DNA from 3 places in the Rhodococcus sp. CX genome. Region 1 is predicted to be linked to each of the others. Evidence: riboswitches for the same ligand, from Rfam matches in the RefSeq annotation. Region 1 holds a riboswitch; each other region holds the start of a gene.

Region 1 (6,605 bases):
CGCGCTGGAACTGGAGGCACAGCTCTCCGCCTGCCGGGCTCGACCGGTCCCGATGAACATCGACGGTGCGACGGCCGTCATCTACGCCGAGCTCGGCTTCACCGCCGAACTCGCCCGCGGCCTGTTCATCCTGTCCCGGTCGGTCGGCGTTCTCGCCCACAGCTGGGAGGAGTCGCAGAGCGGTCGCCGCATCAAGGGCCCGATGCCGCCGCCGCTGCTCCCGACCTACGTCGGGCACCCCGAGCGTGCCTGGGGAGCCGAAGCGGAGGATGAGAACGGCCGATGAGCATCTCCGACACCGATCCCTTCCGGTCGTTGACGGCGTTGCCGCTCGACGACCCGGCCGGTTCCCCGCTGCACTACTACAGCCTCGCCGCCGCCGAGGCCAACGGCGCCGGACCCGTCGGCGAGCTCCCCTGGTCGCTGAAGACGCTCGTCGAAGGGGTTCTGCGCAATCAGGGACATCCCGAGGCGCTGCCCGAGCACGTTCTCGCCCTCACCCGCCGGGACGAGACCGCCGCTGTGCCGTTCTTCCCCGGACGTGTCCTGTTCCAGGACGCCTCCGGCATTCCGGTGCTGGCGGACATCGTTACCCTGCTCGAGCGGGCCGAGAGCGACGGCATCGACGCGTCCGCCTTCCGGCCGTCGTTGCCTCTCGATCTCGTCGTGGACCACGCGCTGGAGGTCGACGAGCACGGGCACGCCTCCGCGGCGGGCCGGAACATCGACCTCGAGTACATGCGTCACCACGACCGCTACCGGTTCCTGCGCTGGGCCCAGGAGCGCATCCCCGGGCTCCGCGTCGTTCCGCCCGGGGTCGGCATCTGTCACCAGCTGAACCTCGAGGTCCTGGCGCCGGTGGTCACCACCACCGAATCCGACGGCCTGCGCGTGGCGGCCCTGGATGCGCTGGTCGGCACCGACTCGCACACCACGATGATCAATGCGCTCGGTGTCACCGGGTGGGGCGTCGGCGGCATCGAGGCCACCGCCGCAGCGCTCGGGCAGGCCCTCATGATCCGGGTACCGCGCGTCGTCGGCGTCGAACTCACCGGCCGTCTCGCGCCGGGTGTCCTCGCCTCCGACCTGGCACTGACCCTGGCGGAACGTCTGCGCGCCGTGAACGTGGTCGGGGCGATCGTCGAATTCCACGGCGACGGACTGGGTTCGCTGTCGGTGCCCGACCGCGCCACGGTCGCCAACATGGCGCCCGAATACGGCGCCACGATGGCGTGGTTCCCCGCGGATCGCCGCACTCTCGACTACCTGTCAACCACCGGTCGCTCGCCCGAGCAGGTCCGTCTGGCCGAGCAGTACCTGACCGCCCAGGGTCTGCTGCACACCGCATCCAGCCCGGTCCCCCGTTTCGAGACGACACTGCGGATCGACCTGAGCAGCATCACGACGACACTGGCCGGTCCGTCGCGACCGCACGAAGCCCTGTCGCTGTCCGAGGTTCCCGCCTCGCGCGGCGAGTCCGGGTCGCACAGCGACGACGGCGCGTCCAGGTCGCGCAGCGGCGATGTCGCCATCGCCGCGATCACCAGTTGCACCAACACGTCCAACCCCCGCGCCCTGGTGACGGCGGGTCTGCTCGCGCGCAACGCCGTCGAGGCCGGTCTCGCTGCGGCGCCGTGGACCAAGACATCGCTGACCCCCGGATCGCGAGCGGCGGCCGACCTCCTGGAATCCAGTGGCCTTCAGGCACACCTCGACCGGCTCGGTTTCCACGTCACCGGATTCGGTTGTGGCACCTGCATGGGTAACTCCGGTCCGCTGCCTCCTGCCCCGGCCGGTTCGGATACGACCCCGGACACCGCCGTGCTGTCGGGCAACCGGAACTTCACCGGCCGAATCCATCCGGACGTCACCCACGCCTACCTCGCCTCCCCTGCGCTGGTCGTGGCCTACGCCCTGGCCGGCAACGTGCGGGTCGATCTGTCGGCCGAGCCTCTCGGTCACGCCGAGGACGGCTCGCCGGTCACCCTCGCCGACCTCTGGCCCGACGAGCAGGAGATCGACGCGCTGCTCGCCGAGCACGAAGCGGCCGCGCTCGGCCGCGGTGCGGATCGGGCGTTGACGACCGACCGCTGGGAACAGCTCGAGTACCCGCACGGCGAGCACTATCGGTGGGACGGAGAAACCGGCAGCATCCGCCGGCCACCGTTCACCGATACCGAGCTGACCGTGCCCGCAATCCACGGAGACCTGCACGCGCGTCCGCTGCTCGTGCTCGGGGACGCCGTGACCACCGACCACATCTCCCCCGTCGCGCGGGTCCTGCCCGATTCGGCGGCGGGACGCTGGCTCGTCGAACGGGGTGTCGACGAACGGGCGCTGGGCACCTTCAGTTCTCGCCGGCTCAACCACGACGTGATGGTCCGGGGTGGTTTCGCGAACACCCGCCTGCACAACTTCCTCGCACCGGATCGGGAGGGCGGCTGGACGCGGATCTCGCCGGAACAGCCGCCGGTGCCGGTCCATGTCGCCGCCGAACACCACCGAGAGCACGGCACACCCGTCGTCGTGGTCGCGGGAGAGCTCTACGGCGCCGGATCCGCCCGCGACTGGGCCGCCAAGGTGACACGGCTGCTCGGCGTTCGGGCCGTTCTCGCCCGCAGCTTCGAACGCATCCACCGGACCAACCTGGTCGCGCTGGGTGTCCTGCCGATCCAGTGGGACGGTCCCGCCCCCGAGGAGTTCGACGGGAGCGAGGAGATCTCCGTGCTCGGCCTGGACGATCTCGGGACGTCCCGCGACGTCGCGGTCCGGGTGACGCGCGCGGGCGAAATCCGGTGGGAGGGCACTGCACTGGCCCGGCTCGACACTCCGCTGGAGTACGAGTGGCTGCGTGCCGGTGGCCTGTTCGGACACCTGCTGGCCACACGGTCGCCGCTGTCGGTCTGACACGCTGTCGGGCCCGAGGAAAGCAAAAGAACGGGGCGCCTCCTTCCGGAGGCGCCCCGTTCTGCTGTGTCGCGAGCTACGTCAGGCGCGAGCCTTCTGCAGGTTCTCGTCGAGGGTGCCGAGGAACTCCTCGGTGGTCTGCCAGCCCTGCTCGGGGCCGACGAGCAGAGCGAGGTCCTTGGTCATCTGGCCGGCTTCGACGGTCTTGATGACGACGTCCTCGAGCTGCTGCGCGAACTCGATCACCTCGGGGGTGTTGTCGAGCTTGCCGCGGTGCTCGAGACCGCGGGTCCAGGCGAAGATCGACGCGATCGGGTTGGTCGACGTCGGCTTGCCCTGCTGGTGCTGACGGTAGTGGCGGGTGACGGTGCCGTGCGCCGCCTCGGCCTCGACGGTCTTGCCGTCCGGGGTCATGAGCACGGAGGTCATCAGGCCGAGCGAGCCGTAGCCCTGCGCGACGGTGTCGGACTGGACGTCGCCGTCGTAGTTCTTGCAGGCCCACACGTAGCCACCCTCCCACTTGAGGGAGGAGGCGACCATGTCGTCGATGAGGCGGTGCTCGTAGGTCAGGCCCGCGGCGTCGAATTCCGCCTTGAACTCTTCCTCGTAGATCCGCTGGAACTCGTCCTTGAACATGCCGTCGTAGGCCTTGAGGATCGTGTTCTTGGTCGACAGGTAGACCGGGTAGTTCTGCTGCAGGCCGTAGGCCAGCGACGCACGCGCGAAGTCCTGGATGGACTTCTTGTAGTTGTACATCCCCATGACGACGCCGCCGTCCTCGGGGATCTTGCACACCTCGTGCTGGATCGGCTCGCTGCCGTCCTCGGGCGTGAAGGTGATCGTGACGGTGCCGGCGCCGGGGACCTTGAAGTCGGTGGCGCGGTACTGGTCGCCGAACGCGTGACGGCCGACGATCACCGGCTTGGTCCAGCCCGGAACCAGGCGGGGCACGTTGGAGATGATGATCGGGGCGCGGAAGATGGTGCCGCCGAGGATGTTTCGGATCGTGCCGTTGGGCGAGCGCCACATCTTCTTGAGGCCGAATTCCTCGACGCGCGCCTCGTCCGGGGTGATCGTGGCGCACTTGACGCCGACGCCGTGCTTCTTGATGGCGTTCGCCGCGTCGATCGTGACCTGATCGTCGGTCGCGTCGCGGTGCTCGATTCCGAGGTCGTAGTACTCGAGATCGACATCCAGGTAAGGGTGGATCAGCTTGTCTTTGATGAACTGCCAGATGATGCGGGTCATCTCGTCGCCGTCGAGTTCGACGACCTTGCCTTCAACCTTGATCTTGGACATGTGCGCTTCGTGTCCTCCTAGGACGTTTCCTCGGCCCGAATCGACCGCACTTTGTGAGTACGGCTTCTCACTGCTCAGGGATCTGAGCATGGACGTGTTCACACGCGCGGGAACACGTGCCAAACAAGACAAGCGTACTGCTATTCGTCGGCAGCGCAAAGCGCGGGTTTCACTACCGGCCGGTAACTTTGTGCTGGTCAGCGGGGCGCACGGCCCGGCTTCCGGCCCGACGGAGCGAGCCGCTAAACTTGCCGTTCAGGTCATGAGTGCCAGCATCGAGCCCCGGCTTGCTGGTCGGCAACCCTCCGGTCAGGGTGGGGTGCTCCGGGTGAGGACCGGGCCGTTCGGCGCACAGGTCGGGCGGCAAGCCTGTACAGGGAGGTAGTGACCATGAGAGTTGTGATCATGAGCTGTCGCGCGTAGATCCGACCCGACCACCCGCCGCCCGCCCAGAAGGACATGATGACCAACACCGCCACCCCCACCGTCGTCGTCGAGGCGGCAGCGTCTTGACGGCGGGCACCGAACGGCGATACGTCGACCTTCCTCCCGAGGACGGCCGTCTCGGCCTGGTCGACATCGGCGCGCTGTCGCTGGAGAACGGTGAGACGCTCCCGAACGTCACGCTCGCGGTGCAGCGCTGGGGAGCCCTCTCCCCCGCCCGCGACAACGTCGTCCTGGTCGAGCACGCCCTCACCGGGGATTCGCACATCACCGGACCTGCCGGACCGGATCACCCCTCACCCGGGTGGTGGACCGGCATGGTCGGGCCGGGCGCCCCCATCGACACCAACCGCTGGTGCGTCGTGGCGTCCAACGTGCTCGGAGGCTGCCGCGGCAGCACCGGTCCGGGCAGCATCGCACCGGACGGCAAGCCGTGGGGGTCACGCTTCCCGCAGATCACCATCCGCGATCAGGTCGCCGCCGAGGCCGCGCTGCTCGACACGCTCGGCATCGAGACCCTCGCCGCCGTCACCGGCGGATCCATGGGTGGCATGCGCACGCTCGAGTGGATCGTGACCCATCCGGACCGGGTCCGGGCCTCGCTGATCCTCGCCGTGGGCGCCCGCGCCACCGCCGACCAGATCGGCACCCAGACCACGCAGATGGCCGTCATCACCGGCGACCCCGACTGGCAGGGCGGCGACTACTACGGCACCGGACGCCGCCCGGACGCGGGACTGGGCATCGCGCGCCGCATCGCGCACCTGACCTACCGCACCGAGGAAGAACTCGACTCCCGCTACGCGAATTCGCCTCAGGCCGACGAGGATCCGTGGCAGGGCGGACGGTACGCCGTGCAGAGCTACCTCGAACACCAGGCCGACAAGCTGGTGTCGCGGTTCGACCCCGGCACCTACGTCGTCCTCACCGAGGCCATGAACCGCCACGACGTCGGGCGTAAACGGGGCGGAGTCCAGGCTGCGCTCGCCGCTTCCCCGGTTCCGACGATCGTCGCGGGCGTCAGCTCCGATCGGCTGTACCCGCTGCGGCTGCAGCAGGAGATCGCCGACGGGCTGCCCAACTGCGACGGTCTGCGGGTCCTCGAATCGCGGGACGGGCACGACGGATTCCTCACCGAGGCCGACGCCGTCGCCAAGCTCCTGGTCGAACTGATGGACCTGGTCGAACGCGGCTAACCGGTTCCGAGAGGGTCGATCGAGACGGCAAGCGCCACGATCGCCCCTCCCACCAGGAGCATCGCCGCGACATCGAATCGTTTGCCGCGCACGGCCAGCACCCCGACCTGCTCGGGCGCCAGCGCCCACCGCAGCACACCCGCGAGGATCACGGCGCCGCCGAACACGAACGCGCCGCGCCGCCACCGGTCCGCGAGCACCAGCACCACCGCGGCGGCGATGACCACGGTCACCGCCACCAACGGCAGGTTCCGGCGGGCGAACCGCATCCAACGGTCCATCCGAGTCGCCTGATTCCGGATCAGAGGCCGGCGAGCTGCTCGGCCCGCTCCACCACGTTCGTGAGCAGGAAAGCACGGGTCAGCGGACCGACACCACCGGGATTCGGCGAAATGAACCCGGCGACCTCGCGCACATCGTCGGCGACGTCTCCGCGCAGACCGTCCGCGGTGCGGGAGACACCCACGTCGAGCACCGCCGCGCCCGGCTTGACCATGTCCGCGGTGATCAGACCGGGCACACCGGCCGCCGCGACGACGATGTCGGCGCGCTCGACCTCGGCCTTCAGATCCTTGGTCCCGGTGTGGCAGAGCGTCACGGTCGCGTTCTCGCTGCGACGGGTGAGCAGCAGGCCGATGGGACGGCCGACGGTGACGCCACGGCCGACGACGACCACGTGGGCGCCGGCGATCGGAACCTCGTAACGGCGCAGCAGGTGCACGATGCCGCGCGGGGTGCAGGGCAGCGCAGCCTCCTTGC
Region 2 (7,130 bases), on a different contig from region 1:
GGACCTGAAGAACTACTTCCTCGGCCACATCGAACAGCGACGGTCGCAGCCGACCGACGACATCATCAGCGATCTCGTGACCGCCGAGGTCGAGGGCGAGAACCTGACCGACGAGGCGATCTACTCGTTCCTGCGCCTGCTGCTCCCAGCCGGCCTCGAGACCACCTACCGGTCGTCGGGCAACCTGCTGTACCTGCTGCTGCGGCACCCGGACCAGTTCGCCGCCGTGCAGGCCGACCACGGTCTGATTCCGCAGGCCATCGAGGAGGGTCTGCGCTACGAGACACCGCTGACATTCGTGCAGCGGTACACCACCGAGGACACCGAACTCGGCGGTGTCCCCATCCCGGCCGGGGCGGTCGTCGATCTCGTTCTCGGTTCGGCGAACCGGGACGAGGACCGATGGGAGCGGCCGGAAGAGTTCGACATCTTACGAAAGACGCTGCCGCACATCAGCTTCACCGCCGGTGCCCACACCTGCCTGGGCCTGCACCTGGCGCGGATGGAGACGCGGGTCGCCGTCGAATGCCTGCTCACGCGGCTGACGAACTTCCGGCTGCAGGACGACGGCGATCCGCACATCACCGGGCAACCGTTCCGCTCCCCCAACCGACTGCCGATCACGTTCGATGTCGTCTGAGATTCGAAAGGAAACGCGCGTGACCGACGAGTCCGTCCTGCTCACCGACCTCACCGACGGGGTGCTCACGCTGACCCTCAACCGCCCGGACCGCCGCAACGCGATCACCTCGCATATGTGGACGTTGCTGGGCGAACGGTTGCGTGACGTCGAACCGGGCCACGACGTGCGCGCGGTCGTGCTGACCGGCGCGGGCGGCACGTTCAGCAGCGGGGCCGACCTGTCCGCCACCGCGGGCATGGACGAGTTTCCCGACCCGAGCGAGGAGACCCGCCGCGTCAACGACACCGTGCGACTGCTGCACGGCCTGCCGGTCCCGACGATCGCGAAGGTGCGCGGCGTCGCCGTGGGCGCCGGATGGAATCTGGCGCTGGGCTGCGATTTCGTGGTCGCGACCCCGGAGGCGCGCTTCTGCCAGATCTTCGCCCGGCGCGCCCTGTCGATCGACACCGGCGGTTCGTGGCTGCTGCCGCGGCTCGTCGGGCTGCAGCAGGCCAAGCGGCTGACGATGCTCGCCGACATGATCGGCGCCGACGAAGCACACGCGCTCGGTCTGGTCACGTGGCTGCAGCCCGAAACCGAAATCGACGGATTCGTCGACGCCCTCGCGACCCGGCTCGCGGCCGGCCCACCGATCGCGCTGGCGCAGACCAAGTCCCTCATCGACCACGGGATCGACCGCACGCTGGACGAAGCGCTCGACGGGGAGGCCGCGGCGCAGGCGGTGAACCTGGCTGCACCGGATGTGCTGGAAGCGTTCGCGGCGTTCATCGAAAAGCGCGACCCGAACTATCGCCGCACCCCCGTCACGGAGCGCTGACGCGACCTCCTTTTTCCGAGCGAGCGGTACATTCAGTCGATCCAAGGAGACGAGCGATACATTCGCTCGGACGCACGGGTCGACGACGCGCCGGGCAGCACCGCCGCGAACACCGCGCCGTGCGGATCGTCGCCGAGTACGCGCTGTGCGATCTTCGCGGCGAGCGACGACGCCGTCATCCCGATCGTTTCCGCGCACGCGCACAACACGATCCATCGCCGCACGGTCAGCCCGCGACCTTCGAGAGGGCCGGTTCCCGGGGTTTCCGTCGGTGCGCTACCGGACGTCATCGCCACTCCCGGCATGGACGGTGGCGACCCAGCCGTCGACGTCGGCCCAGTCCCGGGCGTCGCCGTAGTGTCCGCCCATCAGCCGGAACAGGATCCGGCCGAGGCCCGGCCAGTCGCCGGGCGCGATGGTTCCGGCGAAGAACCGGTGCCCGCGCACGTCCGCCGTCGACCGCAGCGCCTGCACGGCCTTCGGCTCCGGCGTCACCCGCCGCAGGTATCGCGCGACCCGGGACGACAGGAGGCTGCTCGTCGCGCCCACCGACGACACCGAAAACGCCCACACCGCACGACCGGCCAGGTCCGGGCCGAGCCGGTCGAGCGCGGCCGCCGCCTCGGGAAGCCACTGTCCGTTGTGGATCGCGCTGCCGACGACGAGGACGTCGTACCCGTCGACCGAGTCGACGCCCGACAACTCCTTCGCGTCTGCGGTATGACCGGCTCGCTCGAATTCCGCGGCGATGCGCTCCGCGATCCCCCGTGTGGATCCTTTCGCGGTCGCGTATCCGACCAGCACCTTCATGAATCACCCTCCCCTTGCAGCGACCTCACGAAATGCTGCTCAGCCGCCACCACTCGCCGGCGTCGGTGTCGCTCGTGCGGTCCCGCCCGGCGGCGGCGAGAACGTGGTCGCGCCACAGACCCGGCAACACGCGGTTGCGGATCGAGGCGTGTTCGCTGACCAGCGCGAGCGGCCACCACAGGGCGCGGACGTAGTCCCGCGCGCTGTCGGCGCCGTCCCACTGGTAGAAGCCCCGGTACCGACCGGCCTCGTCCGCGGTGAGCCACAACTTCGACACGAATCCGGGAAAGCCTGCGAACAGCGGTGTGTTGAGCATGCTCTCGGCGCGGAACAGCGCGTGTCCACGGCCGCGCACACCGCGCAGCCGGAATGCGACCACCAGGATCACCGGTTCGGCCGGCTCGTCGCGATCCGCCACGGTTTCGCGGTAGACCACCGCGGACGTTCCGTCGGCGAAGGTCATCGTCCGGCCCTTGTTGCCGGTCGGGAGGTGCAGGCGCCGGTGGGCCAGAAGCGACGCGGTGCGTCCGGCGCAGCGCCCGAGACGCGGCAGCGCGGTGCGCAGCGGCAGCGGTTCCGGCCGGTCGTCCGGCTCGCCGCCGGCTCCGAGCGGGTTCGGTGCAGGATCGCTCGTGGTCATCGCCCAGTCCCGTCGTCTCGATGACACAGACATCGGAGACGCTACGCCGCGCTCATGTTCGGCACGACCTGATCCTTGTCGGCAGAGGTCCTCTTCTTGTCGGCAGACGTCCCGAGACGGTGGCTCGAGGTGCCGAACCGCGCATCCGCGATACTCGGTGACGTCCGAGGAGTCCCATGGAACGGAGCGAAGGCGTGAAGGATGCATCAGCGGGTCGGTCTACCAGGGCCATTCACGGCACCACCGTCACCGACGCCCACGGTGCGCCGCACATGCCGGTCTACAACACCACGACCTTCGCGTTCGAGAACACCGCGGCGCTGCTCGACGTCGCCGACGGACGCGTCCGCGGCCCGCTCTACACCCGCTACGGCCTGAACCCGACGATCTTCGCCCTCGAGGAGACGATGGCCTCGATCGAAGGTGCCGCCAGCGCGTTGGCGTTCTGCTCGGGGATGGCGGCCGAGACCGCGCTGTTCGCGCACTACGGGCGCGACGGGATCGTGTGTGTCGGCGACGCCTACGGCGGCACCATGGAACTGCTCGGCAATCAGCTCGCGCAGCTCGGTATCACCACCACGTTCCTGCTGGGCGACGAACTCGACCGGCTCGAGGACGTGCTGAGCGACGGAGCGAAACTGGTGTTCTTCGAGACTCCGACCAACCCGGCGCTGGGCATCTACGACATCGCCGCGATCTCGGACCTGGCCCACCGCTACGGCGCGAAGGTCGCGGTCGACAACACCTTCGCCTCGCCGGTCAATCAGCGCCCGCTGGAGCTGGGCACCGACCTCGTCTCGTATTCGGCGACGAAGTACCTCGGCGGACATTCCGATGTCACCGCCGGATTTGTGCTCGGCGCAACCGAACTCGTCGAACCACTGAAGGCCTGGCGGAAGAGTTTCGGTTCGACGATCGCGCCGGAAACGGCGTCGATGCTGTCGCGCAGCCTGCGCACCCTCGTCGTTCGGGTGCGTCAGCACAATGCCAACGCGCAGGCGGTCGCCGAGGCCATGGAGGCCGATCCGCGAGTGTCGCGAGTTCTGTATCCAGGTCTGCCGAGCTTTCCCGGTCACCTGCTGGCGGCGAAGCAGATGTCCGGGTTCGGCGGGGTCGTCACCATCGAGGTCGCGGCGGACGCAGAGACGACCGTGCAGGTCGTCGACCGGCTCGAGTTGTTCGCGTTGGCGCCGAGCCTCGGTGGGGTGGAAAGCCTGGTGACGCAACCGGTCACCACCACCCACTACGACCTCTCCCCCGAAGAACGCGAACGGCGCGGGATCACGGGATCGATGATTCGCCTGTCGATCGGGCTCGAGGACTCCGACGATCTGATCGCCGACCTCACCCGGGCGCTCGACGTCGTCGAACGCTGAGTTCGGCTATTCGAGTCCGTGCGCCACGGCGAACAGATCACGGTCGGGGTCGGTGTGCAGCTCCAGCTCGATCTCGCGCGCGGCCCGCTCGGCCTCCTCGCGGCCGAACAAGTGGGTGAGCAGAGCACCCGTCATGTCCATGCCGGCGGCCACCCCGGACGAGGTCCACCGGTCGCGGTCGTGCACCCATCGTGCGCTCGGCGCCCATTCGACGTCGGTGCCGTGACCGGATGCCCACTCGAAGGCCAGCTTGTTCGACGTCGCCCGATACCCGTCCAGCAGCCCGGCGGCGGCGAGCAGGGCGGAACCGGTGCACACCGATGTCACGATCGTCGCCGTCGAGGCCCACTCTCGAAGCCAGGCGAGGAAACGTTCGTCTCGGACAAGGGAACGGGTGCCCATCCCTCCCGACACCAGCACGATGTCCGGTTCCGGGGCGTCGCCGTAGCTTGCGGTCGCGACGACCTCGGTTCCCTGGCTGCTGCGGACCGGTCCTTCGTGCGGCCCGAGCATCTGCACCTCGACCGAATCGGGGAACCTGCTCAGCAATGCCACGGGCCCGAAGACGTCCAGCAGTTCGAAGCCGTCGAACAGGACGATGGAGACGCTGCGCGTTGCCGATCCGGTCACCTTCCGAGTCTTGCACGACGTCGGCGTGCCCCGGACGACATCACCACCGATCGTCCGCCGTTCCGGCAGGATGGGACGAGAGCCGAACCACGGGAAGGAGCGCACCGATGTGTGGACGCTATGCGAGCACGAGCACCCGCGACGACCTGATCGCGGCGTACGAAACCGCAGCCACGGTCGGTGACGAACTGCCCCCGTCGTACAACATCGCCCCCACCCAGCGGGTGAACGTCGTGCTCGAACGCGCCCCGCGCGACGAACCCGACGCCGAGCCGGTGCGGCAGCTCAACAGCACGATCAGGTGGGGGCTGGTTCCGTTCTGGGCGAAGGACCCGAAGATCGGTTCCCGCATGATCAACGCGCGCTCCGAGACCGTCACGAGCAAACCCGCGTTCAAAGCGGCCGCGGCACGTCGGCGCTGCATTCTGCCGGCCGACGGCTACTTCGAGTGGCTGAAGGACGAGAACGGCAAGAAGATCCCGTTCTTCCTCCACGCCGACAAACCGCTCGCGATGGCCGGCCTGTACGAATTGTGGCCGAATCCGGAACTACCCGAGGACGATCCGAACAGGTGGCTGTGGACGTGCACTGTGCTCACCCGACCGGCGACCGACGCGGCCGGGCACATCCACGACCGCTCCCCCGTGTTGCTGCCGGAGTCGTTCATCGACCCGTGGCTCGACCCGACCCTCACCGATCGCGACGACGTCGAAGCCCTGCTCAACTCGATCCCGGAGCCGCATCTGCACCCGTACGAGGTGAGCACCGCGGTGAACAATCCGCGCAACAACTCCCCGGAGCTACTGCTTCCGGTGAACCCGTGACGGCGACCCGATCCCGTCGGCGGGCGGAAACACCTTTCCTACACCGAGTTCCGCCGGTCCCGCTCACACGAGTGCATTCAGCACCTGCCCGATAGGGCCCGTCTCCGGTTTCGGCGAGGTGCAGTCGGACCAGTGCTCCGAATCGCTCAGCGTGAACACGGTGCGGTCCTCCGGTTCCCGGCCGGGCAGAACGAGCACGCGCCATCGCGGGATCCATTCGCCGATGTCACCGCCGAGGTCGAGAGCCTGGGCGATCGCGTCGACGTCGTGGTGCTGGAACTCGACTCTGTTTCCGTCCCAGGACAATTGCACGGTTTTTCCGTCGACGATCTCGACGAGCACGTGCACCGCGAGATCGCGGTCCGCGAGGGCGTGCCGAGCACGGATGTGATGGACGTGATGGCCGTCGTGGTACGAGCGGCACGTGACGGCGGTGCGGACGATCGAACGAGCGACAAGGATCATCGTGTTCCTCCGGGTAAGCCCCGGGACGGGGCGCTCCTGTCCGAGCCGGTCGGTCTCGGACCGCTTCGTCACCCGAACCACCCGCGAGCGTGGGGTTGGTGTGCCGTCCAGTCGGGGCTTGGCGACGGCAACTCGTGAAGCACCGTCACTGTACCGCATCCCCTCGGTGTGGTTTTGTGGCGACCCCAACCGCCACTAATGCACACCGGCGGCGGAGCCGCCGGGATCGGGGACGTGGAAGTGCTCGTCGCGCAGGCGGAATGCCTCCTTGGTCCCGTGTTCGGCCCTCGTCTTGACGAAGTTGAACTCACCAGGCCCGAACTGCAGGTTCGTGCCGAAGGCGTGGAACAGATAGCTCGCGACCTCCTCGCCCTGGTAGGCCTGACTCTGCTCGACGAGCCGGAACGCCTCCTTCGCGATGACGACGCCGTCGGCGGGCATCTTCGCGGCCTTCTCCGCCCAGTACCGGGCGCGAGCGGTGACCGCACCGGGCTCGCATGTCTCGGTGAACACGCCGAGGTGTTCGACGGACGCGGCGTCGACGATGTCGCCGGTCAGCAGCAGCCGGCGCGCGAGCACCGGTCCGAGCCGGTGGAAGAACATGTGCAGGCTGCCCAGTGCCGGGCCGAGGAACCGGGTCGCGGGCATCCCGATGCGGGTGTCCCGCGCGATCACGGAGATGTCGGTCATCAGTGCCATCTCGAACCCACCACCGAGCGCGTAACCGCTGATCTCCCCCACCGTGACCTTCGGATAGCCCAGGAACTCGTGGTAGAAGCCGAATGTCTTGCGGTCGACGGTGAGACGGCGCCGCTGGCTGGGCCGGCTCTTCTGCGAACGGTCCCACTCACCCTTCGTGCCATACCACCCATATGCGTTGTTCATATCGGCCCCGGTACTGAACACACCGTCGGCGCCCCGCAGC
Region 3 (7,130 bases), on a different contig from region 1:
GTTCGTCGGGATCGTCCGCGTCGACCGGAACGTACGCCGCGCCCGCGGCCAGCACCGACAGGATCGTGACGTACAGGTCCTTCGTGCCCGACGGCATGCGCACCCCGACCCGGTCGCCGGCGCCGACGCCCGCGTCGGTCAGTCGGTAGGCGCCGGCGACGATCTCCTCCGCCAGCTCCGCGTAGCTGAGCATGACCTTGCCGTCGTCGATCGCGGGGGCGTCGGGATGGGCGTCGGCGGTGCTGCGCAGGATGTCGACGAGGGTCCGCGCGGGAGGCGCGAACGAGGAGCGCAGGTACTCGTCCGGTATTCGAGCCGGCCGACCCGGATCCGTCTTGGGCTGGACAGACAATCTGCGTCCTTCTCTAGGTGTCGATGCGTGTGGCCGGTTGTCTCACGACCGGGTGGACGGCAGGTGAACTCCCTGCCGGCGGGGCGGTCGCTTCGACCGATTGTGCTCCGGACCATCGACTTCTCGCCTGTCGACCGCACGCGAAATGTTTCGGTTTGACAACAGCGGCGGCGTGCTGTCATCCTCTTCGGCAGGTCACGAGTACCAGCATCAAGCCCCGGCTCGCTGGTCGGCAACCCTCCTCCGCGGTGGGGTGCTCCGGGTGACGACCAGGCTGTGGTTCCAACACCGGACGCAGCAAGCGCGGACTCCGCCGGCGATCCATCATCGTCGTGGCGATCACCGACGGGTCCCTGGACAGACAAGGGATTACTGATGACTGCTGCAACGACCGCCACCTGCATCGCCCCCATCGCTCGCGTTTCCGGCTGTGACCTGCAGGTTCCGCTCGTCCAGGGCGGTACCTGCACCTACGCCAACTTCGACTACGCCGCGAGCGCTCCGGCCCTGGCCGCCGTCACCGACCGCATCGCCGAACTGCTGCCCTTCTACGCCAGCGTTCACCGCGGCGCCGGCTATGCCTCGCGTGTGACCACGGATGCCTACGAGAAGTGCCGGACCGTGGTCTCCGGATTCGTCGGCGCCGCCGACGACCAGGTCGTCGTGTTCACCCGCAACACCACCGATTCCCTGAACCTGCTCGCGACCGCCGTGCCCGGTGACGTCGTGCTCCTCGACATCGAGCACCACGCGAACCTGTTGCCGTGGAAGAACTCCCGCATCGTCGAGGCCGCCGACACGGTCGCCGGGACGGTCGAGCGACTCGCCGCGGAACTGCGCCGCGCGCCGGCCGCGCTGCTCGCGATCACCGGAGCCTCGAACGTCACCGGTGAGCTGCTGCCCATCGAGGAACTCGCGAACCTCGCGCACGAGTGCGGTGCCCGCATCCTCGTCGACGGCGCACAGTTGGTCCCGCACCGGCGCGTCGACCTCGCCGCGACCGACGTCGACTACCTCGCGTTCTCCGGTCACAAGACGTACGCGCCGTTCGGTGCCGGCGTCCTGGTCGGCCGTCGCGACTGGCTCGATGTGGCCGAGCCCTACCTCGCCGGTGGCGGCGCGGTGCGCGAGGTGCGCCTGGACCACACCGACTGGGCCTGCGCCCCGGCGCGCCACGAGGCCGGTTCGCCGAACGTGCTCGGCGCGGCCGCGATCGCGGCGGCCTGCGAAGCGCTCGCCGGTTTCGACGCCGACGCCGTCGCCCGCCACGAAGAGGAACTGAGCCGTCTGCTGGTCGAGGGTCTGCGCGAAATCGATGGCGTCGAACTGCTGCGCCTCTGGGAGGACTCGAGCGAGTCCGTCGGCATCGTGACCTTCACGGTCGCGGGCTACGAACCCGCCGAGGTCGCGGCGTACCTGTCAGCGGAGCACGGCATCGGCGTCCGCGACGGTCGTTTCTGCGCGCATCCGCTGCTCGCCCGCGTCGGCCGCGCCGGAGGTGCGGTGCGTGCCTCCCTCGGCCTGGGCAGCTCGTCCGCCGATGTGGAGCGTCTGGTCGGTGCCGTGCGTCGCCTCGTCGAGCACGGCCCGTCCTGGACCTACGCGAAGACCGACGGCCTGTGGGGCCCGTCCCCGGAGACCCGCCCGGGTCTCGCGGCGGAGGGCGCGGGCGCGTCGGAGTGCGTCTGATCACCCCGATCGACAATTTCCCACAAGATCGGTAGGGTATTGCCCATGGCATCGCAGACCGCATCGAACGTCGTCGCACAGTGGTGCCGTCGTCATGTCGATCTGTGCCGTACCGCTTCCGGCATGTGTACGAGCTGAACGACACCCCAGTCTCCACAGCTCATCGCCGCGGGATCGCCTGCGGCAGTTCGAAGGAACCCCACATGTCGTACAACAACATCGTTCACACCGTGTCGTCCGCGCGCCCGCTGCGTGTCGCCGTCGAGCTCTCCGGTCCGTCCGGCCCGCACTACTGGGCCGATCTCACCGCCGGCCGGCCCGGCGAGGAGTCGCTCGATCTCAGTGCGCCGCAGCCGAATGTCGTGCGGATCCGCGCCACCGATCTGCGCGAGACCCGCAAGGCCACCGATCGCGTCCGTGCCGGGCTCGTCGCCGAGGGTCGGGACCCCGGCAGCGTCACCGTCCTGGTCGATCTCGAGGTGGTCGTCGCATCCGAGGCCCGCAGCGCGCGGAAGCAGTACGCGCAGTTGGATGTTCCGCGCGCGTCGGACACCCTGTCGTACGTCGGTACCCCGCAGGGGCTCGCCGGCCTCATCGCCGACATCCACTCCACGCACGTCGCGGACGGTGTCACCCTCGTTCCGCTGGCGGCGCCGTTCACCGTGGAACACATCATCGACGGAACGCTGCCGTGGCTCGAGGCCCGCGGCCTCGCGGCGACCGCGCCGTCCGTCGTGGAAGTGTTGCGCCGCTTCGGAACCGGTGGCCGGGGCCTCGTCCGCGCCTCCTGAGTATCCCGGCGCGAGCCGGTCACGATTCGAAAAGCCGAGTGGGGCGAGAGAACGGATTCTCTCGCCCCACTCGCTGTGTCTTCAGGCCGAACGCCGGGTCAGGGGTTCGACGACGTGCACGCCGGGATCGGGGTCGAAACGGTAGCCGGTTCCCCGCACCGTCGTGATGATGGATCCGAATCTTCCCAGCTTCGTGCGGATTCGGGACACGTGGACGTCGACGCTGCGACCGCGTCCGTGGTCGACGCTCGCCGCGGCGGGATCGAGTTCGCGCAGTACCGATCGGGACACGACCACGCGAGGTCGCCGGACCAGGCGGGACAGGATTTCGAATTCGGTGTGGCTGAGTGGAACCCGGGCGTTGTCGAGGATCACGTCGCGGGCCGGAAGATCGATCACCAGCGGCACCGGTGTGGAGCTGAGCAGCGTGTGTGTGCTCGCTCCCGGCACGAGGTCCCGAGCGGTTTCGCGCAACGCGTCGGCGAGCGCGGCGAGATCCGCCGACGAGCGCACGCCGGTGTTCGAAAGCTGAACGACCAGTACGAGTTCGGGTGTTGTGGTCATGGTGTGGTGTCCAATGGTGTGGGCCGGTGGTAGACGCCGTCGTGGTAGAGCAACGGCGCCGCCGTCGACTCGGTGTCGGAGACGTGCGTGTGGGTGACGAGGCCGACGACCAGCGTGCTGTCTCCGGCCGGAATCAATTGGTGCACAAGCAGACGCAGGCGCACGGGAGTGTCGTGGAGTACCGGTTCGCCGGTGTCGAGGCGGTCCCACAGGGAACGGTCGGCGAAGCGTTCCTCGGCGCTGCGTGCGAAACGCTGTGCCAGATGCTGCTGGTCCTCGCCCAGGAGGTGCACCACGAGCGAGTCCGCCGCGTGCACGGCGTCGATGCTCGACGAGGTCCGAGTGATGTTGAACGACACCAGCGGTGGGTTCAGCGACAGCGAGGAGAACGACGTCGCGGTGAAGCCGACCGGGCCGTTTCCGGCGTCGAGCGTGACGACGGTGACGCCTGCAGGGTGGCGGCGCAACGCGGAGCGGTACTCCTCGTTGCCGACGCCCAGGGCGAATTCGGGTGCGGTGGCGTCGGCGCGATCGGCGACAGGGGAATGTGATGTGGGCATGGCCGTCCCTGAAAAAGGCTCGTCCCCGGAAGAAACTGGGGGACAAGGCGAGTGATGAGATGGAATGGGTGTGGGCGTCAGGCCGCACACAGGCACGAGCGGGTACGGCACAGGTCGACGTGCCTGCGGCTCCACGCTCGGATAGTCACGGTGACACTATAGTGCAGCGGTTCCGGTTCCGATACCGCGGGCCGGTCAGTCCATGTCCACGTCCATGCCCGCGGTGATGCGCAGAAGTTCCCGATAGGTCGTGCGGAACACCGTGTTCGGGTATCCGCCCGCGGCCCACAACAGCGGATGCGCCTCGAGCGCGCGATCCACATAGGTCGGCAGATTGGTGGGGTGGCCGAGCGGCGCGACACCGCCGACCGGTTGCGCGGTGACCTCCGTGACAAGCTCCGGCGACGCCGGCACCAGTGTGCCGCCGAGGCGCTCGCCGCAGCGCCGGACATCGACCCGATGGGCTCCGGAGACCAACAAGAGAACCGGTTCGCCGTCGAGTTCGAACACGAGCGATTTCACGATCGCACCGACGTCGACGCCCAGCGCCGCGGCCGCCTGCTCGGCGGTGTGCACCGACTCCGGCTGGGTGAGGATCAGGCCGGGATGGCCGCGGGAGATGAGCGTGTCGGCCACGTGAACGGCGTTCGGATGCAGTGTCGCGGACATGGTTCCAATGTAGGAGCGGACCGCATCTGTCGCGCGGGGATCAGTAGAGCGGAAAGCCGTCCTCCGGTCCCAGCATGCGTTCGAGGCGGGTGCGCGTGATCTTCGCGAGTTCGTCGGTGCGGATCTTCCGCTCGGCGTCGATCTCGTTGTCGAGGCGGTGCACGAGGTCGACGAGCAGCTCGTCGGGCCCGCGGTCTGCCGCACACCACAGATAGCGGAAGCCGAACCTCTCCTCGTACACCTGCGCCGAGTGGGCGATCTCCGCCATCATGAGCGGATCGTCGGTCCACACCGAACACTGCTCGGCGCGCGAATGGGTGCTGCGCGGCCGGACACCGACGATCGGGTGGCACTCCAGGGCCTCGGCGATGCTCGACTCGTCCAACGTGACGAGCACTGCGTCGGCGCGGGCGAACAGTTCGGTGTAGCTCGCGTACGGGCGTCCGGCGGCCACCGGGTTCGCCCAGGCGAGCGTCGCGCAGCATTCGTACAAGGCGTGAACGGTGCCGCGGCGGCTGAGGGCGTTGAACGCACCGAGACCGATTCCCTGATGCAGAAGCATGGCCTGCGCTCCTCTCCGAGACGGACCGCCCCGGGAAACCCCGGCGCTGCGGTCGGATCCAGCTTCCCTCGTGTGCGGGCGTGTCTCCAGAGCTGTGACCGGGAGTTTTCGAGTCTTTAACACCGCTCGGGGGTGAACGTGACGGGGAGCTCGGTGTGAACGACCGGCAAAGATATTACTCTCGAGTAATGACCGATCATTCCAGCTGGAAAGCATTCACCGTCGAGGTCGAGGCGCACGTCGCACGCGTGACCCTCGTCGGACCCGGCAAGGGCAACGCCATGGGACCCGAGTTCTGGTCCGAGCTGCCCGAGGTGTTCGCCGCACTCGACGCCGACGACGAGGTGCGCGCCGTCGTCCTCGCCGGCTCCGGCAAGCACTTCTCGTTCGGGCTGGACCTGCCCGCGATGAGCGGCGACCTCGGCAAGGTTCTCGCCGACAAGGCGCTGGCCAAGCCGCGCACCGACTTCCACGCGATGATCAAGCGCATGCAGGCGGCGATCACCGCCGTCGCCGATTGCCGCAAGCCCGTCGTCGCCGCCGTGCAGGGCTGGTGCATCGGTGGCGGCGTCGACCTGATCACCGCGGCGGACATCCGCTACGCCTCGGCGGACGCCAAGTTCAGCGTCCGTGAGGTGAAGGTCGGTATGGTCGCCGACGTCGGGACCCTCGCCCGCCTCCCGCTCATCGTCGGCGACGGCCACACCCGCGAACTCGCCCTCACCGGCAAGGACATCGACGCCGCCCGCGCCGAGAAGATCGGTCTCGTCAACGACGTGTTCGACGACGCCGAGGCCACCCTCGCCGCCGCCCACGCGACCGCCGCGGAGATCGCCGCCAACCCGCCGCTCGTGGTCCACGGCATCAAGGACGTCCTCGATCACAGCCGCTCCCCGCAGGTCGACGACAGCCTCCGCTACGTCGCGGCGTGGAACGCGGCGTTCCTGCCCTCCGAGGACCTGACCGAGGCGATCTCCGCCATCTTCGAGAAGCGCCCCCCGAACTTCCGGGGAGCCTGATCTTCGGGCTCCGCCCGAAAACGAGCGAACGGTACATTCAGTCGGTCAGATCGACTGAATGTACCGTTCGCTCGGAAAAAAGAGGGGGTCGAAAGAGACCGGCCCGGCTCAGTGGCCGCCGTTCTCCTTCAGCCGCGCGATCGACGCCTCGACCTCGGCCTCGGCCTCGGCCCGACCGACCCAGTCGGCGGCCTCGACGTGCTTGCCCGGCTCGAGATCCTTGTAGTGCACGAAGAAGTGCTTGATCGCATCGAGCTCGAACTGCGCGACGTCGGAGATGTCCTGGATGTGATCCCAGCGCGGATCGCCGGCCGGCACGGCCAGGATCTTGTCGTCGCCACCGGCCTCGTCGACCATCTTGAACATGCCGACGGGGCGGGCCTCGACGATGACACCCGGGAAGACCGACTCGGGGAGCAGCACCATGCAGTCCAGCGGGTCACCGTCCTCGCCGAGGGTGTTCTCGATGTAGCCGTAGTCGGCCGGGTAACCGAACGACGTGTAGAGGTAGCGATCCAGCTTCACGCGGCCGGTCTCGTGATCGACCTCGTACTTGTTGCGCTGTCCCTTGGGGATCTCGATGGTGACGTCGAACTCCACGCCGGTGTCCTCACTTCGTCGGTGATTGGCTGTCGCTCCAACTGCCGCGATCGCGGCGATGGTCCGCAGAGAGGATAACGGGAGCGGGGCTACCCTGGTGGACGCAGGTGCCGGACCCACCCGGGCGGCCACCAGGGCGCGGGAGTCTCGAACGCAGCGGAGGCGTGTTGGCGGGTCAGGATAAGAACAAGAAGCTCGGCGGGCTCGAAGCGCGCCGCCGGCGAAGCCTCCGCATCCTGATCGGCATCTGGGGCACCGGATTCCTCGCGCTCGTCGTCGGCGGCACATTCGCGCTGTCGGAGATCGTGGGCAGCGACGCCGAGG

Evidence for each region. Region 1 has a riboswitch for S-adenosylmethionine ahead of I0Q12_RS23630 (homoserine O-acetyltransferase). Riboswitches for the same ligand answer to the same signal wherever they lie in the genome.
Region 2: another riboswitch for S-adenosylmethionine. It lies ahead of I0Q12_RS24940 (hypothetical protein); the one in region 1 lies ahead of I0Q12_RS23630 (homoserine O-acetyltransferase).
Region 3: another riboswitch for S-adenosylmethionine. It lies ahead of I0Q12_RS07640 (aminotransferase class V-fold PLP-dependent enzyme); the one in region 1 lies ahead of I0Q12_RS23630 (homoserine O-acetyltransferase).

What each region holds. Positions count from the first base shown of each region.
Region 1 is NZ_JADZGH010000214.1:23,753-30,357, reverse strand. Features, by position in the region: gene I0Q12_RS23645 (citryl-CoA lyase) at 1-286, shown strand, start outside; gene I0Q12_RS23640 (aconitate hydratase) at 283-2,907, shown strand; gene I0Q12_RS23635 (NADP-dependent isocitrate dehydrogenase) at 2,989-4,206, opposite strand; SAM riboswitch class IV at 4,465-4,582, shown strand; gene I0Q12_RS23630 (homoserine O-acetyltransferase) at 4,716-5,846, shown strand; gene I0Q12_RS23625 (DUF3017 domain-containing protein) at 5,843-6,127, opposite strand; partial or broken gene I0Q12_RS23620 (tetrahydrofolate dehydrogenase/cyclohydrolase catalytic domain-containing protein) at 6,148-6,605, opposite strand, start outside.
Region 2 is NZ_JADZGH010000224.1:33,468-40,597, forward strand. Features, by position in the region: gene I0Q12_RS24900 (cytochrome P450) at 1-640, shown strand, start outside; gene I0Q12_RS24905 (enoyl-CoA hydratase) at 660-1,460, shown strand; gene I0Q12_RS24910 (hypothetical protein) at 1,493-1,750, opposite strand; gene I0Q12_RS24915 (flavodoxin domain-containing protein) at 1,737-2,270, opposite strand; gene I0Q12_RS33845 (YdhR family protein) at 2,296-2,910, opposite strand; gene I0Q12_RS24925 (PLP-dependent aspartate aminotransferase family protein) at 3,105-4,286, shown strand; gene I0Q12_RS24930 (DJ-1/PfpI family protein) at 4,293-4,916, opposite strand; gene I0Q12_RS24935 (SOS response-associated peptidase) at 5,024-5,740, shown strand; gene I0Q12_RS24940 (hypothetical protein) at 5,804-6,205, opposite strand; SAM riboswitch class IV at 6,233-6,345, opposite strand; gene I0Q12_RS24945 (enoyl-CoA hydratase/isomerase family protein) at 6,401-7,130, opposite strand, start outside.
Region 3 is NZ_JADZGH010000070.1:10,139-17,268, reverse strand. Features, by position in the region: partial or broken gene I0Q12_RS32315 (AMP-binding protein) at 1-352, opposite strand, end outside; SAM riboswitch class IV at 546-662, shown strand; gene I0Q12_RS07640 (aminotransferase class V-fold PLP-dependent enzyme) at 728-2,041, shown strand; gene I0Q12_RS35085 (putative leader peptide) at 2,087-2,179, shown strand; gene I0Q12_RS07635 (hypothetical protein) at 2,245-2,832, shown strand; gene I0Q12_RS07630 (winged helix-turn-helix domain-containing protein) at 2,914-3,396, opposite strand; gene I0Q12_RS07625 (flavin reductase family protein) at 3,393-3,956, opposite strand; gene I0Q12_RS07620 (YbaK/EbsC family protein) at 4,152-4,625, opposite strand; gene I0Q12_RS07615 (2-oxo-4-hydroxy-4-carboxy-5-ureidoimidazoline decarboxylase) at 4,666-5,187, opposite strand; gene I0Q12_RS07610 (crotonase/enoyl-CoA hydratase family protein) at 5,376-6,206, shown strand; gene I0Q12_RS07605 (inorganic diphosphatase) at 6,315-6,806, opposite strand; gene dacB (D-alanyl-D-alanine carboxypeptidase/D-alanyl-D-alanine-endopeptidase) at 6,971-7,130, shown strand, end outside.